Linked DNA regions of Beijerinckia sp. 28-YEA-48. The protein of the gene in region 1 binds, or shares a complex with, the protein of each later gene. Links are inferred from orthologs where the notes say so. Each region holds a gene or a part of one and is shown on either strand. Other genes may lie near its edges.

The links.
Region 2: the proteins of dnaG (region 1) and BLW50_RS09925 are in contact, whole or in part, in a crystal structure (PDB 2R6A), measured with the Geobacillus stearothermophilus proteins. The link is inferred for Beijerinckia sp. 28-YEA-48 from one-to-one orthologs. Residues at the interface, in WP_049624496.1 of Geobacillus stearothermophilus: Lys456, Leu457, Leu458, Pro459, Ala460, Asn463, Ala464, Leu467, Leu535, Leu536, Ile537, Ala538, Gln544, Glu545, Asp548, Tyr549, His552; in WP_033016901.1 of Geobacillus stearothermophilus: Ser13, Glu15, Ala16, Gln18, Glu91, Leu92, Asp94, Ala95, Val96, Pro97, Thr98, Ala99, Ala100, Asn101, Tyr104, Tyr105, Ile108.

Annotation. Positions count from the first base shown.
Region 1 is NZ_FNSI01000001.1:5,196,509-5,207,094, forward strand. Bases 7,625-10,586 are described here. They hold dnaG (DNA primase), read left to right. Parts: upstream 7,625-8,113; coding sequence 8,114-10,060; downstream 10,061-10,586. Other genes in these bases: BLW50_RS24360 (hypothetical protein), read right to left, coding at 7,625-7,864; rpoD (RNA polymerase sigma factor RpoD), read left to right, coding at 10,235-10,586. Also shown: carB (carbamoyl-phosphate synthase large subunit), read left to right, coding at 1-1,930; transcription elongation factor GreA, read left to right, coding at 2,134-2,610; BLW50_RS24335 (mitochondrial fission ELM1 family protein), read left to right, coding at 2,722-3,693; BLW50_RS24340 (2OG-Fe(II) oxygenase), read right to left, coding at 3,800-4,474; BLW50_RS24345 (alpha/beta hydrolase), read left to right, coding at 4,682-5,617; carA (glutamine-hydrolyzing carbamoyl-phosphate synthase small subunit), read right to left, coding at 5,670-6,872; BLW50_RS24355 (GatB/YqeY domain-containing protein), read left to right, coding at 7,041-7,490; more of BLW50_RS24360, read right to left, coding at 7,562-7,624. UniProt on the Escherichia coli protein: RNA polymerase that catalyzes the synthesis of short RNA molecules used as primers for DNA polymerase during DNA replication.
Region 2 is NZ_FNSI01000001.1:2,095,306-2,107,900, forward strand. What follows is about bases 4,004-6,978. They hold BLW50_RS09925 (replicative DNA helicase), read left to right. Parts: upstream 4,004-4,727; coding sequence 4,728-6,230; downstream 6,231-6,978. Other genes in these bases: rplI (50S ribosomal protein L9), read left to right, coding at 4,004-4,465; alr (alanine racemase), read left to right, coding at 6,232-6,978. In the rest of the region: BLW50_RS09890 (Bug family tripartite tricarboxylate transporter substrate binding protein), read right to left, coding at 1-799; BLW50_RS09895 (cupin domain-containing protein), read right to left, coding at 972-1,346; BLW50_RS09900 (MarR family winged helix-turn-helix transcriptional regulator), read left to right, coding at 1,463-1,918; rpsF (30S ribosomal protein S6), read left to right, coding at 2,143-2,571; rpsR (30S ribosomal protein S18), read left to right, coding at 2,571-2,807; BLW50_RS09915 (YybS family protein), read left to right, coding at 2,900-3,889; more of rplI, read left to right, coding at 3,902-4,003; more of alr, read left to right, coding at 6,979-7,401; BLW50_RS09935 (carboxypeptidase-like regulatory domain-containing protein), read left to right, coding at 7,488-9,602; BLW50_RS09940 (RidA family protein), read right to left, coding at 9,819-10,199; BLW50_RS09945 (GntR family transcriptional regulator), read right to left, coding at 10,199-10,888; TRAP transporter substrate-binding protein DctP, read left to right, coding at 10,971-11,966; BLW50_RS09955 (TRAP transporter small permease), read left to right, coding at 12,074-12,499; BLW50_RS09960 (TRAP transporter large permease), read left to right, coding at 12,509-12,595. UniProt on the Escherichia coli protein: The main replicative DNA helicase, it participates in initiation and elongation during chromosome replication. Travels ahead of the DNA replisome, separating dsDNA into templates for DNA synthesis.

The DNA.
Region 1 (10,586 bases):
GGAACGACTGGCTGAAATCATCGCGCTGGAAAAGCGCGTCGCCGCCCATGGCCTGCCGCAGGATGCCGACAATCTGCGTATGCTGAAGGCTGCCGGTTTCTCCGATCTGCGGTTGGCGTCGTTGACCAACGGCCACGAAGAAGACGTGCGCAAGCTGCGCCACGATCTCGGTGTGCGCCCGGTTTACAAGCGCATCGACACCTGCGCGGCGGAGTTCGCTTCGCCCACGGCCTATATGTATTCGACCTATGAAACGCCTTTCGCCGGCCAGCTGGCCTGCGAAGCGCGCCCGTCGGACAAGGAAAAGATCGTCATCCTCGGTGGCGGTCCGAACCGTATCGGTCAGGGTATCGAGTTCGACTATTGCTGCGTGCACGCCTGTTTCGCGCTGTCGGATGTCGGCTACGAAACCATCATGATCAATTGCAATCCGGAGACGGTGTCGACCGACTACGACACATCGGACCGGTTGTATTTCGAGCCGCTGACGGCCGAAGACGTGCTTGAGATCATGGACAAGGAACGCGAGAACGGCACGGTCAAGGGCGCCATCGTCCAGTTCGGCGGCCAGACGCCGCTGAAACTGTCGCATGCGCTGGAAGACGCCGGGATCACCATTCTCGGCACCTCGGTCGAGTCGATCGATCTCGCCGAAGACCGCGATCAGTTCAAGCGTCTGCTCGATCGGCTGCGGTTGAAGCAGCCCAACAATGCCATTGCCTATTCGGTCGAACAGGCGCGGCTTGTGGCCAACGAGCTTGGCCTGCCGCTGGTCGTGCGGCCGAGCTATGTGCTCGGCGGACGCGCCATGGCGATCATTCGTGACGATGCGGCGTTCGACGACTATCTGCTTGGCACCTTGCCGGGCCTGATCCCCTCCGACGTCAAGGCGCGCTATCCCAACGACAAGACCGGCCAGATCAACACGGTTCTGGGCAAGAACCCGTTGCTGTTCGATCGCTATCTGTCGGACGCGCTGGAAGTCGACGTCGACTGCCTGTGCGATGGCAAGGACGTGTTCATCGCCGGCATCATGGAACATATCGAGGAAGCCGGCATTCACTCCGGTGACTCGGCCTGTTCGCTGCCGCCGCGTTCTCTAACGCCCGAAACCCTGGCGCGGCTCGAGGATCAGACCCGCAAGCTCGCCCTGGGGCTCAAGGTCGGCGGCCTGATGAACGTGCAATACGCCATCAAGGATGGCGAGATTTACGTGCTCGAAGTCAACCCGCGCGCTTCGCGCACGGTGCCCTTCGTCGCCAAGGTGGTGGGCCACCCGTTCGCCAAGATCGCCTCCCGCATTATGGCTGGCGAATCGCTCGCCTCCTTCGGCCTCAAGCCGGCGGAGCTGAAGCATGTGGGCGTCAAGGAAGCGGTGTTTCCGTTCGCCCGTTTCCCCGGTGTCGACACGGTGCTCGGGCCGGAAATGCGCTCGACCGGTGAAGTCATCGGGCTCGACCGTAATTTCGAGATCGCCTTCGCCAAAAGCCAGCTCGGTGGTGGCACCAAGGTGCCGACCAGCGGCACGGTGTTCGTTTCGGTCCGGGATGCCGACAAGGCGCGCGTGCTGGACGCCCTCAAACTGCTGTCGAGCAACGGCTTCAAAGTGGTGGCGACTAGCGGGACCCAGCGGTTCCTGGAAGCCGGCGGCGTGCCGGCCCAACGGATCAACAAAGTGTCGGAAGGGCGCCCACACGTGGTCGACGCCATCAGCAATGGCGCTATCCAGCTGGTGTTCAACACCACGGAAGGCGCGCAGGCGCTGCTCGATTCGCGCTCGTTGCGCCGGGCGGCGCTGCTCCACAAGGTGCCCTATTACACCACTCTGGCCGGCGCCTTGGCCGCGGCCCAGGGGATCAGGGCCTATAAGGGGGGCGACCTGGAGGTCAGGGCCCTGCAGGATTATTTCGATCCTGCGGCTGCATCGTAACGGCGGAAAACGCAACTTTTCCTTCCGCTTGACGTTCAGCCCGCAAGAGGTTCCCATAAGCAGGAACTGAGCGGAGTTGCGGTGGCGTGACCATTGATATGGGCACGCCTCCGCCATATCGTATTGCCATGTTTCCGTGGCAGATGCGGCAAAACAACCAAGGAAGTATCTGTCCCGCCTAGCGGGTGAATCGAAAGAGAAGCATGATGGAAAAAGTTCCGATGACCGAGGTCGGTTACCAGTCGCTGGAAACGGAGCTGAAGCGCCGCCAGCAAGAGGATCGTCCGCGCATCATCCAGCAAATCGCCGAGGCGCGTTCGCACGGCGATCTGTCCGAAAATGCCGAATATCATGCGGCCAAGGAAGCTCAGTCGCACAACGAGGGCCGGATCGCCGAGCTTGAGGACAAGCTGTCGCGCGCCGAGGTCATCGACCTGACCAAGTTGTCGGGAAATACCGTGAAATTCGGCGCCACCGTCACGTTGATCGACGAGGACACCGAGGAAGAGAAGAAATACCAGATCGTCGGCGAGCCGGAGGCCGACGTGAAGTCTGGCCGCGTGTCCATCACCTCGCCGATCGCCCGCGCGCTGATCGGCAAGAAGGTCGGTGATTCCGTCGAAGTGATCGCGCCAGGTGGCGGCAAGAGCTACGAGATCATGAAGATCCAATTCGGCTGATCAAAGCCGCTCGATAGAAGTCGCACTTGGACTAGAAGCCGCACTTGGAAAGCCGCGCTTAGAAATCACGTTTAGCGCGGCTTTCTCTCCTCTCACCGACAGAGTACGGGCATGCAGGCGCCGCTGCTGTCACCAGCGACACGAGTGTTGGTTTTCGGGTCCGGCCTCGCCGGGCATGAGGCCAATGCCATCGGTGTCGCCGGCGCCCTGGTACCGGGTTATGCGACCGTGCGCGTGGCGCCGCGCCCGCTGTTTGCCGCGACGGCGCCCTGGGGCTTTGTCGATCCCGGTGACTTTGCTCGCGTTCCCGACGTCGATATCGCCATCGCTTGCGGTCGCGTCACGGTGCCTTATCTGCGCGCCATCAAGCGGCGGTCGGGCGGGCGGACGCTCACTGTCTTCCTGCAGGATCCGCGCGCCTGGCGCGGTACATTCGATCTGATCTGGGTGCCGGAACACGACAAGCTGCGTGGCGCCAATGTGATGACGACGGCAGTTTCGCCACACTCGGTTTCGCCCGGCATTCTGTCCTATGGGCGCGCCACGCCTGATCCACGGCTGGCGCCTCTGCCGACGCCACGCGTCGCCATGGTGCTGGGGGGGGACAGCGGCGCGCATCGTTTTGAAGCAAACGACATCGCTGCGCTTGCCGAAATCGCCGGTGAGATCGCCGCCTCGGGCGCCGGCCTGATGGTGACGGCGTCCCGGCGGACGCCGGCGGCCCTGACGGCGGCGATCCGCGCGGCGGTGGGCGCGGCGGTTGGCGATGGTGAGAATATCTTCATCTGGGACGGCACGGGCGAAAATCCTTATCGCGCCATGCTGGCTCTGGCTGATTCCATCATTGTCACCGGCGACAGCGTCAATATGTGTGGCGAAGCCTGCGCCACCGGCGTGCCGGTGCATATTTACGAGCCGACTGGCGGCTCACCCAAGATCACCCGTTTCATCGATGGTCTTGTCGCCCATGGCGCGGCGCGGCGTTGGGCGGGGCAATTGGAAAGCTGGTCCTATGCGCCGCTTGATGCGACGGGCGATATCGCGGCGGAAGTGGCGCGGCGCTATCTGGCGCACCACGCCTAAAGCAAATCACGTTTCGGCAGAAACGTGATTTGCTTAGATCCTCTTATTTGGATGGGTCTTCATGGCGCTCGACGATTCCGTCGAGCCCTGAAACGCTATGGAAGGATCAAACGCGGACAGGCTGATCGGCGAAGGACAGCTGTTCGCGAGCGCGCCAGTCGTGCGTCACATAATTGAGAATGACCGATTTGCGCACGCCGATGATCGGGCGGTTGACGAAGCCGTGCCAGGTGTTGTTGCCGGGCACGAACACCATCGCGGTGTTGGGAATGAAGGGCGAGCGGCCGAAGTGAGTCTTCTCGTCGGCATAAATGTCGGTGCCGAGCTCTTCATGTCCCGGTTCATCGGACAGATAGATCAGGCAGGTGAATTTCTTGACGCCGAGATCGGTGTGCGGCTGCAGCCAGAAGCCATCGATATCGAGAGCATATTCGAGACGCAGCAACGTGTCGTCGATCGGCGCGCCGAATTTCGCGGCGATGGCGCTGGTGACGTCGCGTCCATGCAGCGCCTTGGCGACTTCACGCATGACCGGGAAGCGGGTCATGTTGGCTTCGTCGAAATACGACCGCGTATCGTTGTGCAATTCGCGCTTGCCTGAAACGCCATCGGTCGAAGGCGCACGGAAGGGCAAAGTGTTCAACGCTTCCGACACGCCCGCCGGAAACAGGTCGTCCATCAGGAAATGCCGATAGGGCTGATCAAAGGGCCGCGCCGCATCGATCGATGCGCAGAAGGTTTTGGCAATTTGGTCGGCCGAAGCCGGAGAAGCTGCTGTCATCAACCTTGCTCTCTAGACGCGATCAGCGTCCGTTCTACATGTGCCCCAAAGCGCCGGCACCATAGTGCCCAGGGCCTGGAGCCGCAAGAAAGACCTGGAGCCGCAAGAAAATGGTTGATCAAGCCGTTGGCGCGCTCGGAAAACCATGTTCGAATTGGTCTTTCTCCAGACTAGGGCTGGACCGAGAGGAAAAACAGGGAGGCTGTTATGAAACGCGCGTTGATCGGGGCCATGGCGCTTGCTGCGGGCCTTCTGCTTCCGGCGGCCTATGCCAGCGCCCAAGTGCCGCAGGACATCGCCGCGAAACTGAAGGAGATCGGCCGCGCGGTGGCGCCGCCGCCGACCGCTGCGCTCTATCTGCCCTTGCAAGGCACCGATCCCTATCCCGGTGTCGACGTGAAGCGCGACATCAAATACGGCCCCGACGCGCGCAATCTTCTCGATGTCGTCACCGCCTCGGGCGCCGCGGGTGGTGCGCGCCCAGTGCTCGTCTTCGTTCATGGTGGCGGGTTCGTTGCCGGCAATAAGACGGCTGCGAATTCGCCCTTCTACGGCAATGTGCCGACATGGGCGGTGAAGAACGGTTTCGTTGGTGTCAGCATGACCTATCGGTTGGCGCCGCAAAATCCATGGCCGGCGGGCCGCGATGACGTGGCGGCGGCGATCAACTGGGTGCGCGACAACATCGCTTCATACGGCGGCGATCCACAGCGCATCTTTCTCATGGGTCATTCGGCTGGCGCCATCCATGTGGCGAGCTATGTCGCGCAGGTTGCCGAAAAAGGCGAAAGCCCGATCGGTGGCGCACTGATGGTGTCGGCGCTGTATGACTTCACGCCCGAGAACATCAGCAACGCGGAGCGCGCTTATTTCGGCGAGGACCGCGCCCGGTTGGCGGAGGGGTCTTCGCTGCCGCATCTTTCGAAAGCGAAGTTCCCGTTGTTGGTCGCGCATGCGGAACTCGATCCGCTGAATTTCGTCGCGCAATCGGAATTGGCCAACAAGACATTATGCGCGGCGCAGAAATGCCCGCGCTTCGTGCGGCTGGCCGATCACAGTCACATGTCCGAAATCTATGCGGTCGGCACAGCTGATACGTCACTGACCAGGGAAATTTTGGCTTTTACGCGCGGCGTTCAATAGCGCGGTTGTGGTGCGATGGGCCGCCGTTTCGCGGCGGCCCTCCGGAGGTCTGTTACGCGGCTTTCTTCGACTTCTGCATCAGTTCGACGAAGCGTTTGAACAGATAGTGCGAATCCTGCGGGCCGGGGCTCGCTTCGGGATGATGCTGCACGGAGAAGGCCGGGCGATCTTCCAGCGCGATGCCGCAGTTGGAGCCGTCGAACAAGGAGCGATGGGTTTCCTTGGCGTTCTTCGGCAAAGTCTTGCTGTCGACGGCGAAGCCGTGATTCATCGAGACGATTTCAACCTTGCCGGTGGTGTAGTCCATCACCGGATGGTTGGCGCCATGGTGGCCCTGGTGCATTTTCTCGGTCTTGGCGCCAACGGCGAGCGCCATCATCTGGTGGCCGAGGCAGATGCCGAAGGTCGGCACTTTCGCGTCGAGCAATGACTGGATGACCGGCACGGCATATTTGCCGGTTTCGGCCGGATCGCCCGGTCCATTCGACAGGAACACGCCGTCGGGCTTCAAAGCGAGAATGTCTTGCGCGGGCGTGGTGGCCGACACGACGGTGACGGCGCAGCCGGCCTTGGCGAGCAGCCGTAGGATGTTGCGCTTGACGCCGTAGTCGACGGCGACGACGCGATACTGCGGATCGGTCTGGCGACCATAGCCCTCGCCTAGCACCCAGGTCGTCTCGTCCCAGGTGTAGCGCTGCGCGGTGGTGACATCAGGCACGAGATCCATGCCGTCGATGCCGGGCCAGGCGGCGGCTTCTTTTTTCAGAGCCGCGAGGTCGAACTTGCCGTCGGGTGCATGGGCGATGACCGCATTGGGCATGCCTTTTTCGCGGATCAGCGCGGTCAGAGCTCGGGTGTCGAGACCGCTGAGGCCGATGATGTTGCGGGCCTTCAGCCATTGGTCGAGATGGCGCGTGGCGCGGAAGTTGGACGGATCGGTCACCGGGGCGTGGACGATGATGCCACGGGCGCCGGAGGCGGCCGCCATGTTGACGGTCTCGATATCTTCCTCGTTGGTGCCGACGTTGCCGACATGGGGGAAGGTGAACGTGATGATCTGGCCGGCATAGGACGGATCGGTCAGGATTTCCTGGTAGCCCGTCATGGCGGTGTTGAAACAGACTTCGCCGATGGCCTGGCCGGTGGCGCCGAGGCCGTAGCCCTCGATCACCGTGCCGTCGGCGAGTACCAGAAGGGCGGTTGGCGCGGGTTTGGTCCAGCCGGTGACTTCCGGCTTCGCTTGAACGTTGGTCATGGTCGCTTTACACCGTTCGCGCGTGCCTGCGGGCGCGCTGACGCGCCGGTCTGGCCGCGGACATGGGATTGAATTGACGCGCACGCTAACGCATGAGCCGCGAAAACGGAAGCGGCCGCGTGAAAAGTTCGCGGGAATCAGCAGAAATTAGCAAAACAGGAGCAGGGCATGCGCGAGCGGTTCACCACGGTCATGAAAGAGGCGATGAAGGCTGGGGACAAGCGGCGCCTGGCGACGGTGCGCATGATCCAGGCCGCCCTGAAGGACAAGGATATCGAGGCGCGCGGGCTGGGCAAAACCGTCTCGGACGATGATATTCTGGCGTTATTGCAGAAAATGGTGAAGAGCCGGCAGGAATCCGCCGACATCTACGGCAAGGCCGGGCGGCCGGAGCTGGAGACGCAGGAACGCGAGGAAATCGCCATTATCAACGAGTTTCTGCCCCAGCAGCTCAGCGAAGATGAAGTTAAGGCCGCCATCGCGGCTGCCATCAGCGAGACCGGCGCCACGTCGATGAAGGACATGGGCAAGGTCGTTGCTGCGCTCAAGGCAAAATACACCGGCCAGCTCGACTTTGCGAAGGCCAGTGCGCTCGTCAAGGGCATGCTGGGCAGCTGATTGGCGCCGCTCAGAATGCCGTTTCTAGGATCCTAAGGCAAAATTGCGTTTCGTCAGAAACGCGATTTGCTTTAGGCCTTGGTCTTCGTGGCGTTGATGATCATGCCGACGATCGCCGTGACCACAGCGCCGGAGACGCCGCCGCCGACCAGTTGACCCACGGCGGCAGCAATATCGAAGCCGCCGGTTCCGCCCGCTAGGGCAGGAATCAGCGACGACAGCAGGCCACCACCGGCGAGACCGCCGATCGCGCCGGCAATGGTATTGCCGGTCGAGCCGAGGCTCGCATTCTTTACCGCACCGGCGATGCCATTACCGCCGATAACGCCACCAACGATTTGCAGGATGAGATTGATCAACATTGCGCCGGTCATAGAAACCCCCTTCGCAAACGCCGCTTTCCTTCGCACGGAAGCGAAAGTGGCCACGAAGCCAAATGGCTCCGCCTTGATTGGACACGCAAATTTGGCTTCGCTGCAAGTATTTCCGTCGCTGCTTCGCAACATCGCGGGGGAAAGAATCTCAAAATCCGTGTGTGTGACCGCTGGAAAACGGGGAAAACCGCACAATATTAGGACTCTGCGGTTGCAAGGTTCTATCCTTGCGGATCGAGACCAGCGCTGATGCGATTTACACCGTCCCTGCTTGAAGAGATCAAAGCACGGCTTCCCGTATCGGAAGTCGTGCGTCGGCGCGTGCAATTGAAGAAGTCTGGCCGTGAGTTCAGCGGCTTGTCGCCTTTCTCCCAGGAAAAGTCGCCGTCGTTTTTCGTCAACGACCAGAAAATGGCCTGGTTCGATTTCTCCTCCGGCCAGAACGGCAACATCTTCGACTTCGTCATGCGCACCGAAGGGCTGACGTTCCCCGAAGCGGTGGAGCGGCTGGCGGCGGAAGCGGGTGTGCCGCTGCCGAAATCGACGCCCGAAAATATCGAGCGCGAAAAGAAACGCACGACCTTGCAGGAAGTTCTCGAACTTTCGGCGAAGTTTTTCGAGGAGCAATTGCAGGCGCGTAACGGCGCCAAGGCGCGCGGTTATCTGGCCGGCCGGGGCATGGGCGCATCGGTGCAAAAGCAGTTCCGGCTCGGCTATTCGCCCGACGAGCGATTCGCTCTGCGCGACTATCTTGCCGGTAAAGGCGCCAGCGCCGAGATGATGATCGAGGCCGGCATGCTGATCCACGGCGAGGATATCGCCGTGCCTTACGACCGGTTCCGCGACCGCGTGATGTTCCCGATCTGCGACCGGGCCGGCAAGGTGATCGCTTTCGGTGGCCGGGCGCTGGAAAAGGATGTTCCTGCTAAATATCTGAATTCACCCGAAACACCGCTCTATCACAAGGGCTCGGTGCTGTATAACCAACACAATGCCCGCAAGGCGGCGCACGAGGCCGATGGCCAGGTGATCGTGGTTGAGGGCTATGTCGACGCCATCGCCATGACGGGTGTCGGCTTCGCCAATGTGGTGGCGCCTTGTGGCACGGCGCTGACGCCGGACCAGTGCGAGAACCTCTGGCGCATGGCCGAAGAGCCGATCCTGTGTTTCGACGGCGACAAGGCCGGTCGCAAGGCGGCCCATCGGGCTATCGACACGGCCTTGCCGATGATCGGGCCGGGTAAGAGCCTGCGATTTGCCTTTCTGCCCGACGGACAGGACCCGGACGATCTCGCCCGCAGCGGCGGGCAGGAGGCGATCGGCGCTGTTTTGGCCGCGGCGCGACCGCTGGCCGATGTTTTGTGGACGCGCGAGAGCGAGGCCGGCCCCCTGGATACGCCGGAACGGCGTGCGGCGCTTGAACGCAGGCTCAATACCGTCGTTCGCGAAATCACCGACGAGACCCTGCGGCGCTACTATCTCGACGACATGCGATCGCGGCTCGACGCCCTGCTTGGGCCGCGTCGGGGCGGTGGCGCGGGGGGCTTCCAGGCAAAGGGCCAGCGGCAAGGTGCTGCCCCTGGGCGGGCGCCTGGCAAGCGTTTTCAACCGCCGGGGGCGGCGCAGGGCTATCGGTTTCTGTCGCCAGGCGTCAGTTCCAGCATTGCAAAATCAGTGCTTTTCACGCGCGCGGGCGGGTTTCCGGCTCGGGAATCGATGATTCTGCTGTTGTTTGCCAATCACGCGGAACTGCTGGCCCGGCATAGCGAGGATTTGGCCAGCCTCGAATGCACCAATAAGGACGCCGCCCGCCTGCGCGATGCGCTGGCGACCCTGGCGGCCGACCGGCTGGACAGCGATATCGAGATCCGGGCTGCCCTGACCGAAATGGGGCTGGGCCCCGATCTCCATAAGGCCGAGGCCATGGTTGGCGTGGCCTCGCTCTGGGTGCTAAAGCCGGCAGCGGCCCTGGAAGACGCAGAAGTGGCTCTGCAACAGGCTCTGGTCTTGCATCGGCGGGCCTTAGCGTTAAATAGAGAGCTTAAATCGGCTGAATTAGCGCTTGCCGAGGACGCCACCGAAGAGAACGTCGCCCGCCTCAGGGAAATTCAGTCGGAGCTTTCAACCATCGACGGCCGCGAGGCCGCATTGGAAGGGTTCGGGTTCATGTCCGGTCGGTTGAGCCGGGCATTGTAATTTGCGCCGTAATTTGCGTCCTGCCCCGGGCGCGGTGCTGTGGTTAAGGCGGACTTAAGTCCGCATCAGGAATGGTGAATGGAGCGAATCGCCCGTCAGGGCGATCCAGTGAGATTTTCCGGTGAGATTTCCCGCGCGCATGTGAATGCGGATGCGGTGTGATTGGAGTGCGAGATGGCAAAGAAGGACGAAGAGAAACGCGAAGGCGAGACCGCGGTCGTCGAGACGACCGACAGTCCTTTGCTCGATCTCTCCGATGCCGCCGTCAAGAAGATGATCAAAGCCGCCAAGAAGCGCGGCTTCGTCACCCATGACGAGCTGAATGCGGTGCTGCCGTCGGAGGAAGTGTCCTCCGACCAGATCGAGGACATTTACGCGATGCTCAACGAGATGGGCATCAATGTCGTCGATTCCGAAGAGGCTGAGGAAGGCGAGACCGAGGAAGCCGCCGAAGAGGAAGCCGAAGGCGGCGACCTTGTCGAGACGGCGCGCACCACGACTGTCGTTGCGACACGCACCACCGAGC
Region 2 (12,595 bases), 3.1 Mb from region 1 along the record:
GCTTTTTGGTGATGTCGTCGGGAAGACCGCGCGGGCCGGACAGCGACAGCCAGACCGTGGTGACGACGTCGGGATAGCCCTTTTCCTTGAAGGTCGGGATCGCAGGGAAGTCGGAAATCCGCTCGCCTGAGGAGACCGCGATGGGAATGAGCGTCTTCGCGTTGATATGCTCGCGCACGGTCGACCAGGTCAGACTGCCCATCTTGACGTGACCGGCCACGAGATCCGCGACGGCGCTGCTACCGCCCCGGTGTGGAATGTGAACGAGCTGGATTCCGCTCCTGGCGGCAAAGAACTCGGCCACGGAACCGCTGCCGGAGCCGACGCCCGGCGAGACATATTGAATGCCGTCCGGCACGGTTTTGGCCCAGGCCATGAAGTCTTCGAAGGTCTTCACCCCCGTCGAGGGATGAACGACGAAGGCACTGGGTGAACCGCCGATATAGGCGATATGGGTAAAGTCGCCGATCGGGTCGAAGCCGATATCCTTTTGCAAAGCCGGCGCCAGAATATTGGTCGCCATGCCGGTGATCATCAGGGTGTGGCCATCGGGCTCGGCTCGCACCAGGGCTTTCGAGGCGATGACACCGCCGCCGCCACCTTGGTTCTCGACGAAGAACTGTTGCTTGAACGTATCGCTGAACGATTGCGCGATGATGCGCGCGACAATGTCCGACTGCCCCCCCGCGCCGAACGGCACAATGATCTTGACCGGGCGTGAGGGCCAATCAGCGGCCGTCGTGCTGACCGCGACCATCGTCGTGAATGCTGCAACGAGCAGCGCCCTTACCCCCACCATCGCTTCCCCTCCAATTGCCGGCTGCCCTATCGACGAGGGCGCTCGGGACAGTGTTGAGCGGCGCGAATCCGATCAACGCCGCCGCTGTGTCTTTCAGCAAAATTGGCGATAAGGGTTTGAAATGTAAAATATTCTTTTCATTCCAGTCTGGAATATAAAAAGTTTCTTGGGCTCACACTGCCCAGGGCGGCGTGAACGGCGCGGCGTCGCCCACGCGCGCCAAGCCACCGACCGGCAGAATGGCCACGGCCTCGAAGGGCTCGGCGCTTTCATTCGCCAAGGCAAAATCCGTATCCGGCGGCACGATGACCGCGGCACCCGCCGAAAAATCGAACTGCTCGCCGCCGAGCGTCACCCGCGCCCGCCCTGCCAGAGCCACCAGAACCTCCTCGCGCGTCAGCCGATGGGTCACCGCCTTGGTGCCGGCGGCAATGCGGACCCGCCAGACGCTGGTCTCGCGGGCACCCCGACTCGGTGCGGCAAGACCGGTGAATTCGGCGCCGTGCATTTCAAAACGCGGGGCGGCTTCGGCGGTGATGAGACTCATGATCGTCGCTCCTGTATTTGCGCACTTGTCCATTTGCGCGCTTGGCCCTGGCGGGTTAAGCAGGCAAGATAGTCTAGTTCATTGACCAATTATGACCCGCAGCGACATTAGTCAAGATGGTTGACGAAAAACTTCCTGAGCTGATCGATCACCTGGGCTGGCGCCTCTGGCGGGCGGCACGCCTGTGGAAGGCGGAATTCGATAGCCGGATGAATGCGCGCGGTCTCTCCTGGTACACGGAGGGGCGCGCTTCGATGATCGCCCAGATCGGCGACAACGGCATTCGACAGAGTGGCCTGGTGCGCCGTTTAGGCCTGACAAAACAGGCAGTTCAACAGATCATCGATGAATTGGCGACCGAAGAGATCGTGTCGCGCCGGCCCGATCCCAGCGACAATCGCGGCCGGATCATCGCCCTTACGCCCAAGGGCATCGCCGCCGCCCATGCGGCGAACGAAGTGAAGCGCGAGATCGAGGCGGCCCAGCGCCAGCAGCTTGGCACCGCCCGTTTCGATGCGCTGATGGATACGCTGCGCGACCTGGCGCCGGATGCGGGCGAAGATTCGGCCTGATCGCGCCGTTTTCGCCCCTCCGTTGCTTGCATCGACAGGGAATCCGTGTAGAAAGCGCGCTTCGCAAAGCTTCCGGCCGGGGGCTGAACGGAAGGCTGCACCCGCAGCAGGAGGTCTCCCTCCGTCTTCCCGTGTCTCCGCCTTCGATTGCGTTCCGTCGGGCCTCTCTCCGGGCTCGAAGGGCTCCGCGCCGGAAATTGCGAGTAAAAGAGAAAGGCAATCAGATGGCTCTGTACGAGCACATTTTTCTTGCCCGGCAGGACGTGACGGCCCAACAGGTCGAAGGGTTCACCGAGGCATTCAAGACGATTATCACCACTGCCGGCGGCACCGTCGGCAAGGTCGAATATTGGGGTGTCAAATCCCTGACCTACCGTATCAAGAAGAACCGCAAGGCCCACTTCACCCTGCTCAACCTCGACGCGCCCCCGGCCGCCATCACCGAGATGGAACGCCAGATGGCGATCAATGAAGACATCCTGCGCTTCATGACCATCCGCGTCGAAGAGCTCGAGGAAGGTCCGTCGGCGATGATGCGCAAGCGCGAAGACAGCGATCGTGACGATCGCGGCGATCGCCGTGGCCCGCGCCCCGACCGTCCGCCCCGTCGTCCGCGTGATGACGCCCCTGCCGCTGAAGGAGGCGCTTTCTAATGGCTACCGCACCGCGCCGTCCGTTCTTCCGTCGCCGCAAGACCTGCCCGTTCTCGGGCCCGAATGCGCCGAAGATCGACTACAAGGACACCCGTCTGCTGTCGCGCTACATCTCCGAGCGTGGCAAGATCGTCCCGTCGCGTATCACGGCCGTTTCGGCCAAGAAGCAACGTGAGCTGGCCCAGGCCATCAAGCGCGCTCGCTTCCTGGGTCTGCTGCCCTACGTGATCAAGTAAAACCCAGCGGCCGCCCTTAAGCGGCCGCCAGTTGGGCGCGACGGCTAAGCCGATCGCGCCCTAACCGCCAAGGATGCGGGACAGCGCGCTTCATGATTTCTCGTATTGCCATAGCCATCGGCGCCGGCCTCGCAGCCGCCCTGCTCTTTTACATTCCTGTAAAAGGCTCGGCCCTGGCGATGATCCTGGCGATCTTCGCGGCTCTGCCGATCATGATCGCCGGACTGGCCTTCAGCCCATCCGTGGCCTTTGGCGCCGCTTTCGCTGGCACCGCCGCGCTGCTTCTGGCGCTTGACGAAATTTTCGCCGCCACTTTCGCCCTCACCGCTGCCTTTCCCGCCTGGTGGCTGACCCGCCTCGCCTGGCTGGCTCGCCCCGCCGCGAACGGCGAATCTGGCGCCACCCCAGATGGTCTCGTCTGGTATCCGCTCGGCCAGCTCCTGGCCTGGATCACGGCACTGGCCGCCGCCATGTCGATCGCCGGCATTTTGATGGCCTGGTACCGTTTTGGCTCCTATGACGCCTTTCTCGAGGAAGCGTCGCGGCGCATGCAGCCCCTCATCGAGGCGATCTTCAGCCGCGGCGGCAGCAGCCTGCCCGCCGGGCTCGACGCCGAAGGCTTGGCCCGCGTGTTCGTGCTGGCGATGACACCGATCTTCGCCGCCTGGACGGTGGCGACGACAGCGCTCAATCTGTGGCTGGCCGGACGGGTCGCCCGGATGTCGGAGCGTGGACGCCCCTGGGTCAATGTGCCGGAAAACCTGGTGCTGCCCCGCACGACGCTTTACGCGCTCGGCGCCGGCGTCATCCTGCTGCTGCCGGAAGGATTTTTGCGTATCGGCGGCTATGTCATCCTGGCGTCCATCAGCATCGCGCTGGTGCTCCAGGGCCTCGCCTCGCTGCACTATGCCTCGCGGCCATCGCGGGTGCGCTCGACCATGCTCACCCTGCTCTATGTTTCAATGTTCATCCTCTTCCCGCTGCCGCTCCCGCTTCTCGCGGTCGTCGGGCTTGTCGACATGCTCATGAGCATCAGAAAACGAAGCAACATCCCGCCGGCCTCCGGCGCACAGACCACCTAAGGAGTATTCAACATGGACGTCATTCTGCTTGAACGTATCGCGAAGCTCGGCCAGATGGGCGAGCAGGTTCGCGTCAAGAACGGCTATGCCCGCAACTTCCTGCTGCCGCAAGGCAAGGCCCTGCGCGCCACCGAAGCCAACAAGAAGCGCTTTGAATCGCAGCGCGCCCAGCTTGAGGCCCGCAGCCTCGAACAGAAGAGCGAAGCCGAGAAGGTCAAGGAAAACCTCGACGGCAAGACCTTCATCGTCATCCGCCAGGCGGGTGAAACCGGCCAGCTCTACGGCTCGGTCGCGACGCGCGACATCGCCGATGCGATCACCGCCGGTGGCATCAGCGTCCACCGCAACCAGGTTGTCATGCTCACCCCGATCAAGAGCATCGGCCTGCATCAGGTGCCGGTGCACCTGCATCCGGAAGTCGAAGCTTCGATCACCCTCAACATCGCCCGTTCGCCGGAAGAAGCCGAGCGTCAGGCCCGTGGCGAAGAGCTCGTCACCCGCGAAGAGACGAGCATGGAATCGCTCGGCCTCGAAGTCGGCGCGGCGCTGGCCGAAGCTGGCGGCGACGACGCCTAATTTTTCGACTCACGTCGAACACAACGCCCGCGCCACAAGCGCGGGCGTTTTTCGTTGCGAAACCTTGGTCCCGGGAGTCAAGAACACGGCGGGCTTATATTTTTACCCTGTGAGAATCGGGCACGGCTGCCAGACCGTAGGGAATCATTTATGCTTAGCCTCGCGCCCCTGCCGTATTTGTGTCACTCCTAATGCTACCGGCAGAACGGCGCTTTAGATCGTCGCGCCGGTGCGTGGCGTCTCTTTCACATTGCAGGAATGAATGGCTGCCGTCGGTCAATTGGCGGTCCGTTTCGATGCGTCGACGGACCAAGCAGATTCAATAAACTTCCGTACCGCCCCGCATAATGTGGAGGCCGAACAGGCACTTCTGGGTGCTATTCTCGTCAACAACGACGCCTTCGATCGCGTCTCGGATTTCCTGCGCGCCGAGCATTTCTCGGAAGAGCTGCATCGCCGTGTCTTCGAGGTTTCGGCGCAACTGATTCGCGCTGGCAAGCTCGCCTCGCCCGTCACACTGAAGACCTTCCTCGGTGATCACGATCTCGGCGGCGTCACCGTGCCGCAATATCTGGCCCGTCTCGCGGCCGAAGCCACGACCATCATCAACGCCGAGGATTACGGCCGCACGATCTACGATCTGGCGATCCGCCGGAACCTGATCAACATTGGTGAGGAGATCGTCAACGTCGCCTATGACTCGCCGGTCGATGCATCGCCACGCGTGCAGATCGAAGAGGCCGAACGGCGGCTCTACGAAATCGCCGAACAAGGCCGCTATGACGGCGGCTTCCAGAAATTCTCCGACGCGCTCACCCATGCCATAGACCTGGCCGCCAAGGCCTATGAGCGCGACGGCAAATTATCGGGTATCTCCACCGGCCTCACCGAACTCGATCACAAGATGGGCGGTCTGCAATCGTCCGACTTGATCGTGCTCGCCGGCCGTCCTGGCATGGGCAAGACGGCACTGGCCACCAATATCGCCTTCAACGTCGCGAAGGCTTACGAATATGACGTCAAGCCCGATGGCTCGCATGTGGCGCGCAACGGCGGCATCGTCGGCTTCTTCTCTCTCGAAATGTCGTCGGACCAGCTCGCCACTCGTATCATTGCCGAGCAGTCGGGCGTGCCCTCCTACAAGATCCGCCGTGGCGACATTCAGGATCAGGAATTCCATCGCATCTCGGAAGCCGCGCGCGCGATGCAAGCGGTGCCGTTCTACATCGATCACACCGGCGGCATTTCCATCGCCCAGCTCACCGCGCGCGCCCGCCGCCTGAAGCGCCAGAAGGGCCTCGATCTTCTCGTCATCGACTACCTGCAACTGCTGTCGGGCTCGAAGTCGAGCAACAGCAACCGCGTGCAGGAATTGACCGAGATCACCACCGGCCTAAAGGCCCTGGCGAAGGAATTGGCCGTTCCGGTCATCGCGCTCTCGCAGCTCTCGCGCCAAGTGGAAAACCGCGACGACAAGCGGCCGCAACTGTCCGACTTGCGCGAATCCGGCTCGATCGAACAGGACGCCGACGTCGTGGTCTTCGTTTATCGCGAGGAATATTATCTCAAGAACCGCGAACCGCGCGCCGGGACCGAGGAACATATCAACTGGATGGCCGAGATGGAGCGAGCCCATGGCCGCGCCGAAGTGATCATCGGCAAGCAGCGCCATGGTCCAACGGGCACGGTCGACCTCGCCTTCGAGGGCGAGCTGACACGCTTCGGCAATCTGGCCCGCGAGGATTCTCTCCCCGAACGGATGTGATATGGCTGCGGCGATGACCCGCTCGCCCCTCACCCCATCCATCCCCGCCGCAGAAGCGCTGGCGACCCTGCATGTCGATCTCGACGCGCTGGTCGCCAACTGGCGCCTGCTCGCCGCCCGTGCCGCGTCGGCGGAATGTGCCGCTGTCATCAAGGCCGACGCCTATGGCATCGGGATCGCGCCAGCAGCCCGCGCGCTTGCAGCCGCCGGCTGCTGCACCTTCTTCGTTGCCCATCTCAGCGAAGCGCTGCGCGTGCGCGAGACCGTTGGTCCTGGTTTGACGATCTATGTTCTCAACGGGATCCTAGACGACACCGAAACCCTAGCCGCGCTGGCGCATGACGACATCCGGCCGGTGATCGCCTCGCCAGAGCAATTGCGCCTCTGGACCGGCTATCATCCCCGACATGGCGCGCGGCCCGCCTGCGCCGTGCAGATCGATACGGGCATGAACCGTTTCGGCCTGAGCGTGATCCAGGCCGAAACCCTGGCTGAGAAAATCCGCGATCTATCGCCGGCCCTGGTCATGACCCATTTCGTCTCCTCGGAATATCTCGACGATCCGTTGAACGAGCGGCAGATCGAGCGGTTTGAACGGGCGACAGCGCGCCTGCCGGGCATTGCCCGCAGCATGGCCAATTCGTCGGCGATCTTTCTGCCGCAACGGCCGTTCTTCGATCTGGTGCGGCCGGGCTATGCGCTCTATGGCGGCAATCCCTTTCCCGATCAGCCCAATCCGATGCGGCCTGTCGTGCGCCTGAGCGCGCCGATCCTGCAAATTCGCGACATCGAGGCCGGCGAGACCGTTGGCTATAATGCGCAATGGACGGCGAAGCGCCGCTCGCGCCTGGCCGTGATCGGCGTCGGCTATGCCGATGGCATTCCGCGCAACGCGATGGCGACCGAAGCGCAAGCCGGCGGCGAAGCCCTGGTGCTTGGCACGCGCTGTCCTTTCGCCGGCCGTGTCTCGATGGATATTATCGTTCTCGATGTCACCGACGTGACGGACCCGGCGCTGGCGCCGGGCATCGAGGCTGAACTATTGAACGACGTCATCACCGTCGATGATCTGGCGTCGCGATCAAAGACGATCGGCTACGAAATCCTGACATCGCTTGGGCGGCGCTATCACCGGGTCTATGCGCAGAACGATCTAGATCACCGCCCTTGACGAGCGCCCCTCCCCGCCATCAGACTTGAGCCCAAGGCCGGCGCAGAACCGGCAAGGCCATTTTGGTCAGATGCGGGAGGGTTGATATGCGGTCCCTGCGCTCGATGATGATCTACGCCGTTGCTGCGGTTCTATGTTCAGCGTCCCTGGCTTTTTCCCAAGTTCAGACCGGCCCGACCGATATCGGCGGCACCGTCACCGGGCCCAAAGGTCCGGAAGCCGGCGTCTGGGTGATCGCCGAAACGCGCGATCTGCCGATCCGTTTCATCCGCATCGTCGTCACCGACGATCAAGGCCGCTATCTCGTGCCTGATCTGCCGAAGGCCACCTATGACGTGTGGGTGCGCGGCTATGGTCTGATCGATTCCAACAAGATCAAATCGGACCCAGGCCAGATCGTGAATCATACGGCAGTGATCGCGCCGACGCCGCAAGCAGCGGCGCACTATTATCCGGCGATCTATTGGTACTCGATGCTGAGGCTGCCGCCGGCGGATGCTTTCAACGGCAAGTCAGATGACATCCCCGCAAAAGTGTCCCTGGGCTATTGGCTCAACGACATCAAAAACAACGGCTGCATCGGCTGCCATCAGATCGGGCAGCTCTCGACGCGGACGATCCCACAGGAATTCGGCACGGGCGCCGACGGTTGGATGCGCCGCATCCAATCGGGCCAGGCTGGCGAATTGATGGTCAACATCATGGCCGGCGAACTGGGCGGCGCGCCGTTCAAATACTTCGGCGACTGGACCGACCGCGTGGCGAAGGGCGAATTGCCGGCGACACAACCGCCACGCCCGCAAGGCGTCGAGCGCAACATTGTCGTCACTTTGCGCGACTGGATGAACGAGAAACAATATCTGCACGATCTGATTTCGAGCGACCGGCGCAATCCGACCGTCAATGCCAATGGGCTGCTCTACGGCTCGCCGGAATATAGTTCCGACGACATGCCGATCATGGATCCGGTGCGCAACACGGCAACATCCTTCCATCTGCCAACAACACCCGGCACGCCGGAGGCGCTCGGCCCCGGCCATGCGGCGATGAAGGAACCGCTGCAAGCCTCGCACTATTGGGGCATGGAGAAGATCTGGGACACCAAGGCCAACAACCACAACAGCATGTTCGATGAGAAAGGCCGCTTGTGGCTGTCGGCAACGGGACAAGGGCCCGACAATCCCGACTTCTGCAAGAAGGGCTCCGATCATCCGTCGGCGAAAGTGTTTCCGCTCGAACGCAGCAACCGCCGCGTCACCGTGTTCGATCCGAAGACGCAGAAATACACAGCCATCGCCACCTGCTTCGGCACCCATCATCTGCAATTCGGCTATGACGCCAACAACACCTTATGGACGTCGGGCGGTGGCCCCGTGGTTGGCTGGATCAATACCAAGATGCTGGATGAGACCGGCGACCAGGTGAAGTCGCAAGGCTGGACGCCGCTGATCCTCGACACCAACGGCAATGGCAAACGCGACGATTATGTCGAACCGAACCAGCCCATCGATCCGACCAAGGACAAGCGCATCGTCGCTGGCTTGTATGCGGTGATGCCCAATGTCACCGACGGTTCGGTGTGGGGCACCTATCGCTCTTATCCCGGTGCGATCGTGCGCCTCAACCCGGGCTCCGATCCCAACACGACGCTGGCTGAAATCTACAATGTGCCGGCGCCGGGCTTCGGCGCACGCGGCGGCGACATCGACAAGAAAGGCGTTGTCTGGGTGTCATTGGCGAGCGGCCATCTCGGCGCCTTCGATCGCAGCAAATGCAAAGGGCCGCTGAACGGACCGAAGGCAACAGGCGATCATTGCCCCGAAGGCTGGACCCTCTATCAATATCCTGGTCCAGGCTTTGACGGCATCGGCCGCAACAGCGCCGAGGCGAGCTATTACTCCTGGGTCGATCAGCACAATACCTTTGGCCTGGGCGAGGACGTACCGATGTCGACGGGCAATCTCAACGACGGCATTCTCGCCTTGAAGGACGGCACATGGGTGGTGCTGCGCGTACCCTATCCGCTCGGCTTCTATGCGAAGGGTTTCGATGGACGGATCGATGATGCCAACGCCGGCTGGAAAGGCCGTGGCCTATGGGCTGCTAACGGCGACCGCACGCCCTGGCTGATCGAAGGCGGCAAAGGCTCACGCCCCTTGGCCGCGCATTTCCAGCTGCGCCCCGATCCACTGGCGCGGTGACAGGATGTGTAAAAACCTTGGTGTCATCCCCGACAGCCGCGCAGCGGCTGAGCGGGGATCCAGAGCAAGCGGTAGAATCTCCGGAACAAACACAAGTTCGACACGCGGCACCGCTTTACCGCTCGCTCTGGATTCCCGCTCGCGCCTCCGGCGCGTCGGGAATGACACTGAGAGCTTTTCAACAGCCTGCTCAAACTGCAAAACGCTATAAGAGTTTCAGGCCTTCGATTTAGCCGCTACGGCGTTCAACTCGATGCGCATGCCTGGTGCGACGAGCCCGGCAACGATGAGGCTGGCGCGCACCGGATAAGGCGCGGAGAAATAGTCGCTGTAAATCTTGTCGACCTTGGCCATGTCGGCGACATCGATGAGATAAATGGTGACCTGCAAAACATCGGCGAAAGAGCAGCCGCCGGCGGACAGCGCGCGACCGAGATTATCCAAGGTCAGCCGCGTCTGCGCTTCGATCCCGTCTTGCAGGATCTTCCCCGTGGGATCGACCGGGCCGTGGGTCGTGAACAAAAACCCGCCATGCTGCATCGCCCAGGAGAAGGGCTGAGGCGGCGTCGGCAATCCGGTTTCGACATGCTGGCCCATCAAGCGTTCTCCACAGCCATCATCAGATTCTTGACGGCGGTCGTTGTCGATTGAAGATGCTCGCGCATCAGTTCGATCGCACGCTCCGGATCGCGCGCCAGCACGGCCTCCATGATCGCCCGATGCTCGCCGTTGATGTCGCGCACAGCGGCCTCGCTTTTCGCGTGGCGGAAGAGACGTATCGAGCGATAGCGCTCGGAATGATCGGTCAGGACATTCCAGAAACGCAGCAGCCATTGCGAACCGCAGGCGGCAACCAACGCGAAGTGAAAGCGGCGATGGCACGTCTCCCATTCGATGACGACGTCGCGATCGTGCAGCCCGGTGGGCAGCGGCGCCTTCGAGAGAAGATGCATCGCGGCGATGATCTCGGCCTCCCAGGCCGCGTCACCGCGCGCGATCGAACGGCGCAGGCACGACGCCTCCACGTCCATGCGCACTTCGAGCAGATCGTCCAGTTCCTCCACTGAGACGCCTGAGACGCGCGAGCCGCGATGGGATTCGGCTTCGACCAATCCTTCGCCCGACAGGCGCGTCAACGCCTCCCGAATCGGGGTGAGGCCTAGCCCGAAGCGTTCCTGGAGATCGGCGGCCCGAAGTCGGTCGCCTGGCTGCAGGTCTCCCCGCAGAATGCCAAGTCTGAGCTGCTTATAGGCAGCGTCGGTCTGCGATTCAGGCACTGTGCTCACAGAATCACCCTTTACATATGAAAGTTTTCATATTTTATATAATCCTGTTCATTTCATGACAAGACACTATCGGGAGTGGTCAATGAGGCAGACACGCAGAACTTTCGCCGCCGGGCTGGCATCGGCCGCATGCGCCATTCCTCTTATGACAAACGCCAAAGCTCAGTCGGCGACGACCATCCGCGTGTCGACCGCTGCCCCGCCGAGCGACTTCCTCAATCGGGCGCTGGAGCGGATGAAGGGCGATCTCGAAGCCGCCAATGCCGGGATCCAGTTCAGCGTCCATCCCGCCTCGACCCTCTTCCGCCAGGGCACGGAAGTTCCGGCGCTCCAGCGCGGCAATCTCGAAATGTGCAGCATGACCACGTTCGAGGTCGCGCAGCAGGTCCCGGAACTCGGCTATTTCAACCGCGGCTATCTCTTCAACGATCACGCGCATCTGCGCCGCGCCTTCGACGGCCCCATCGGCGACGACTATCGCAAGACCGTGGCGGCCCGCATGGGCATCGAAATTCTCGCCACGCATTATTTGGGCACGCGGCAGGTCAGCCTGCGGCAAAAGCGCGGCGTCAAAGGCCCGACCGACCTCTCGGGAACCAAGCTGCGCATGCCGGCCGGGCCGGAATGGCTGCTGCTCGGGCGCACCTTGGGTGTCGCACCCATCCCGCTCGGCATGCCCGAAGTCTATCTCGCCTTGAAGACGGGCACGATCGACGGCCAGGAAAACCCACTGTCGATCTTCAGCGCCGCCAAGCTGTTTGAAGTCTCCGAACAGGTGGTGCTGACCTCCCATGTCGTCCAGCCGGTGTTCTTCGCGATGGCCAAGCCGGTCTGGGACAAGCTCAATCCCGATCAGAAGAAGGTCGTGGAAGCCGCAGCGAAGGCGGCCGCGACCTGGGGCGACACGGCGCGGCTCGACGACGAGAAGACCATCGTCGAAACGATCAAGGGGCGTGGGCTCGTGGTCGAGACACCCGATCTCAAACTGTTCCGCGAGGCCGCCGACCGCGCCTATGCCGGCGCTGAAGCGACCAAAGCCTGGGATCTCCAGGGCCTGAAGCGCGTGCAGTCCGCCTGAACACCGCCGTGACTCCGTCCAGCGCACCAGCCGCGTTCCCACTCCCGCCGACCGTAGCCACGATCCTCTCGTGGCTACGCACGATCGCCAGCTGGATCGCGAACATCATGTTCGCGCTCGTTTTCCTGATATTCAACTACAAGATCATCACCCGCTACATCGGCCACGAAGAGGCGGTGTGGGCGGATGAGGTGTCGGTGATCCTGTTCATCTGGATCATCTTCTGGGTGAGCGCCTTCCTCATTCGCGAGCAGGAGCAGATCAACTTCGATCTGTTCTACCGATGGTTCGACGATCGCGGCAAGCGTGTCATCGCCATCGTCCGGCATCTCTTGGTCGGCGGTCTCGTCATCTGGTCCCTGCCCGGCTCGCTCGACTACATCCTGTTCCTGTGGCGCGAACGCACGCCCGTCCTCGATCTGCGGCTCGACTATATCTACGCCTGCTTCGGCATCTTCCTGATTGCCGTTGCGATCCGCTCGATCACCAGCCTCTTCATCTTGTGCACGCCTTACTGGCGCAGCCGCATCTGATCGCATCCCATGTCGCACGGTCTTTGGATTCTCATCGGCGTCTTCACGCTCGCGGCCGCGCTCGGCGCGCCGCTCGGCTTATCGATGCTCGTCTCC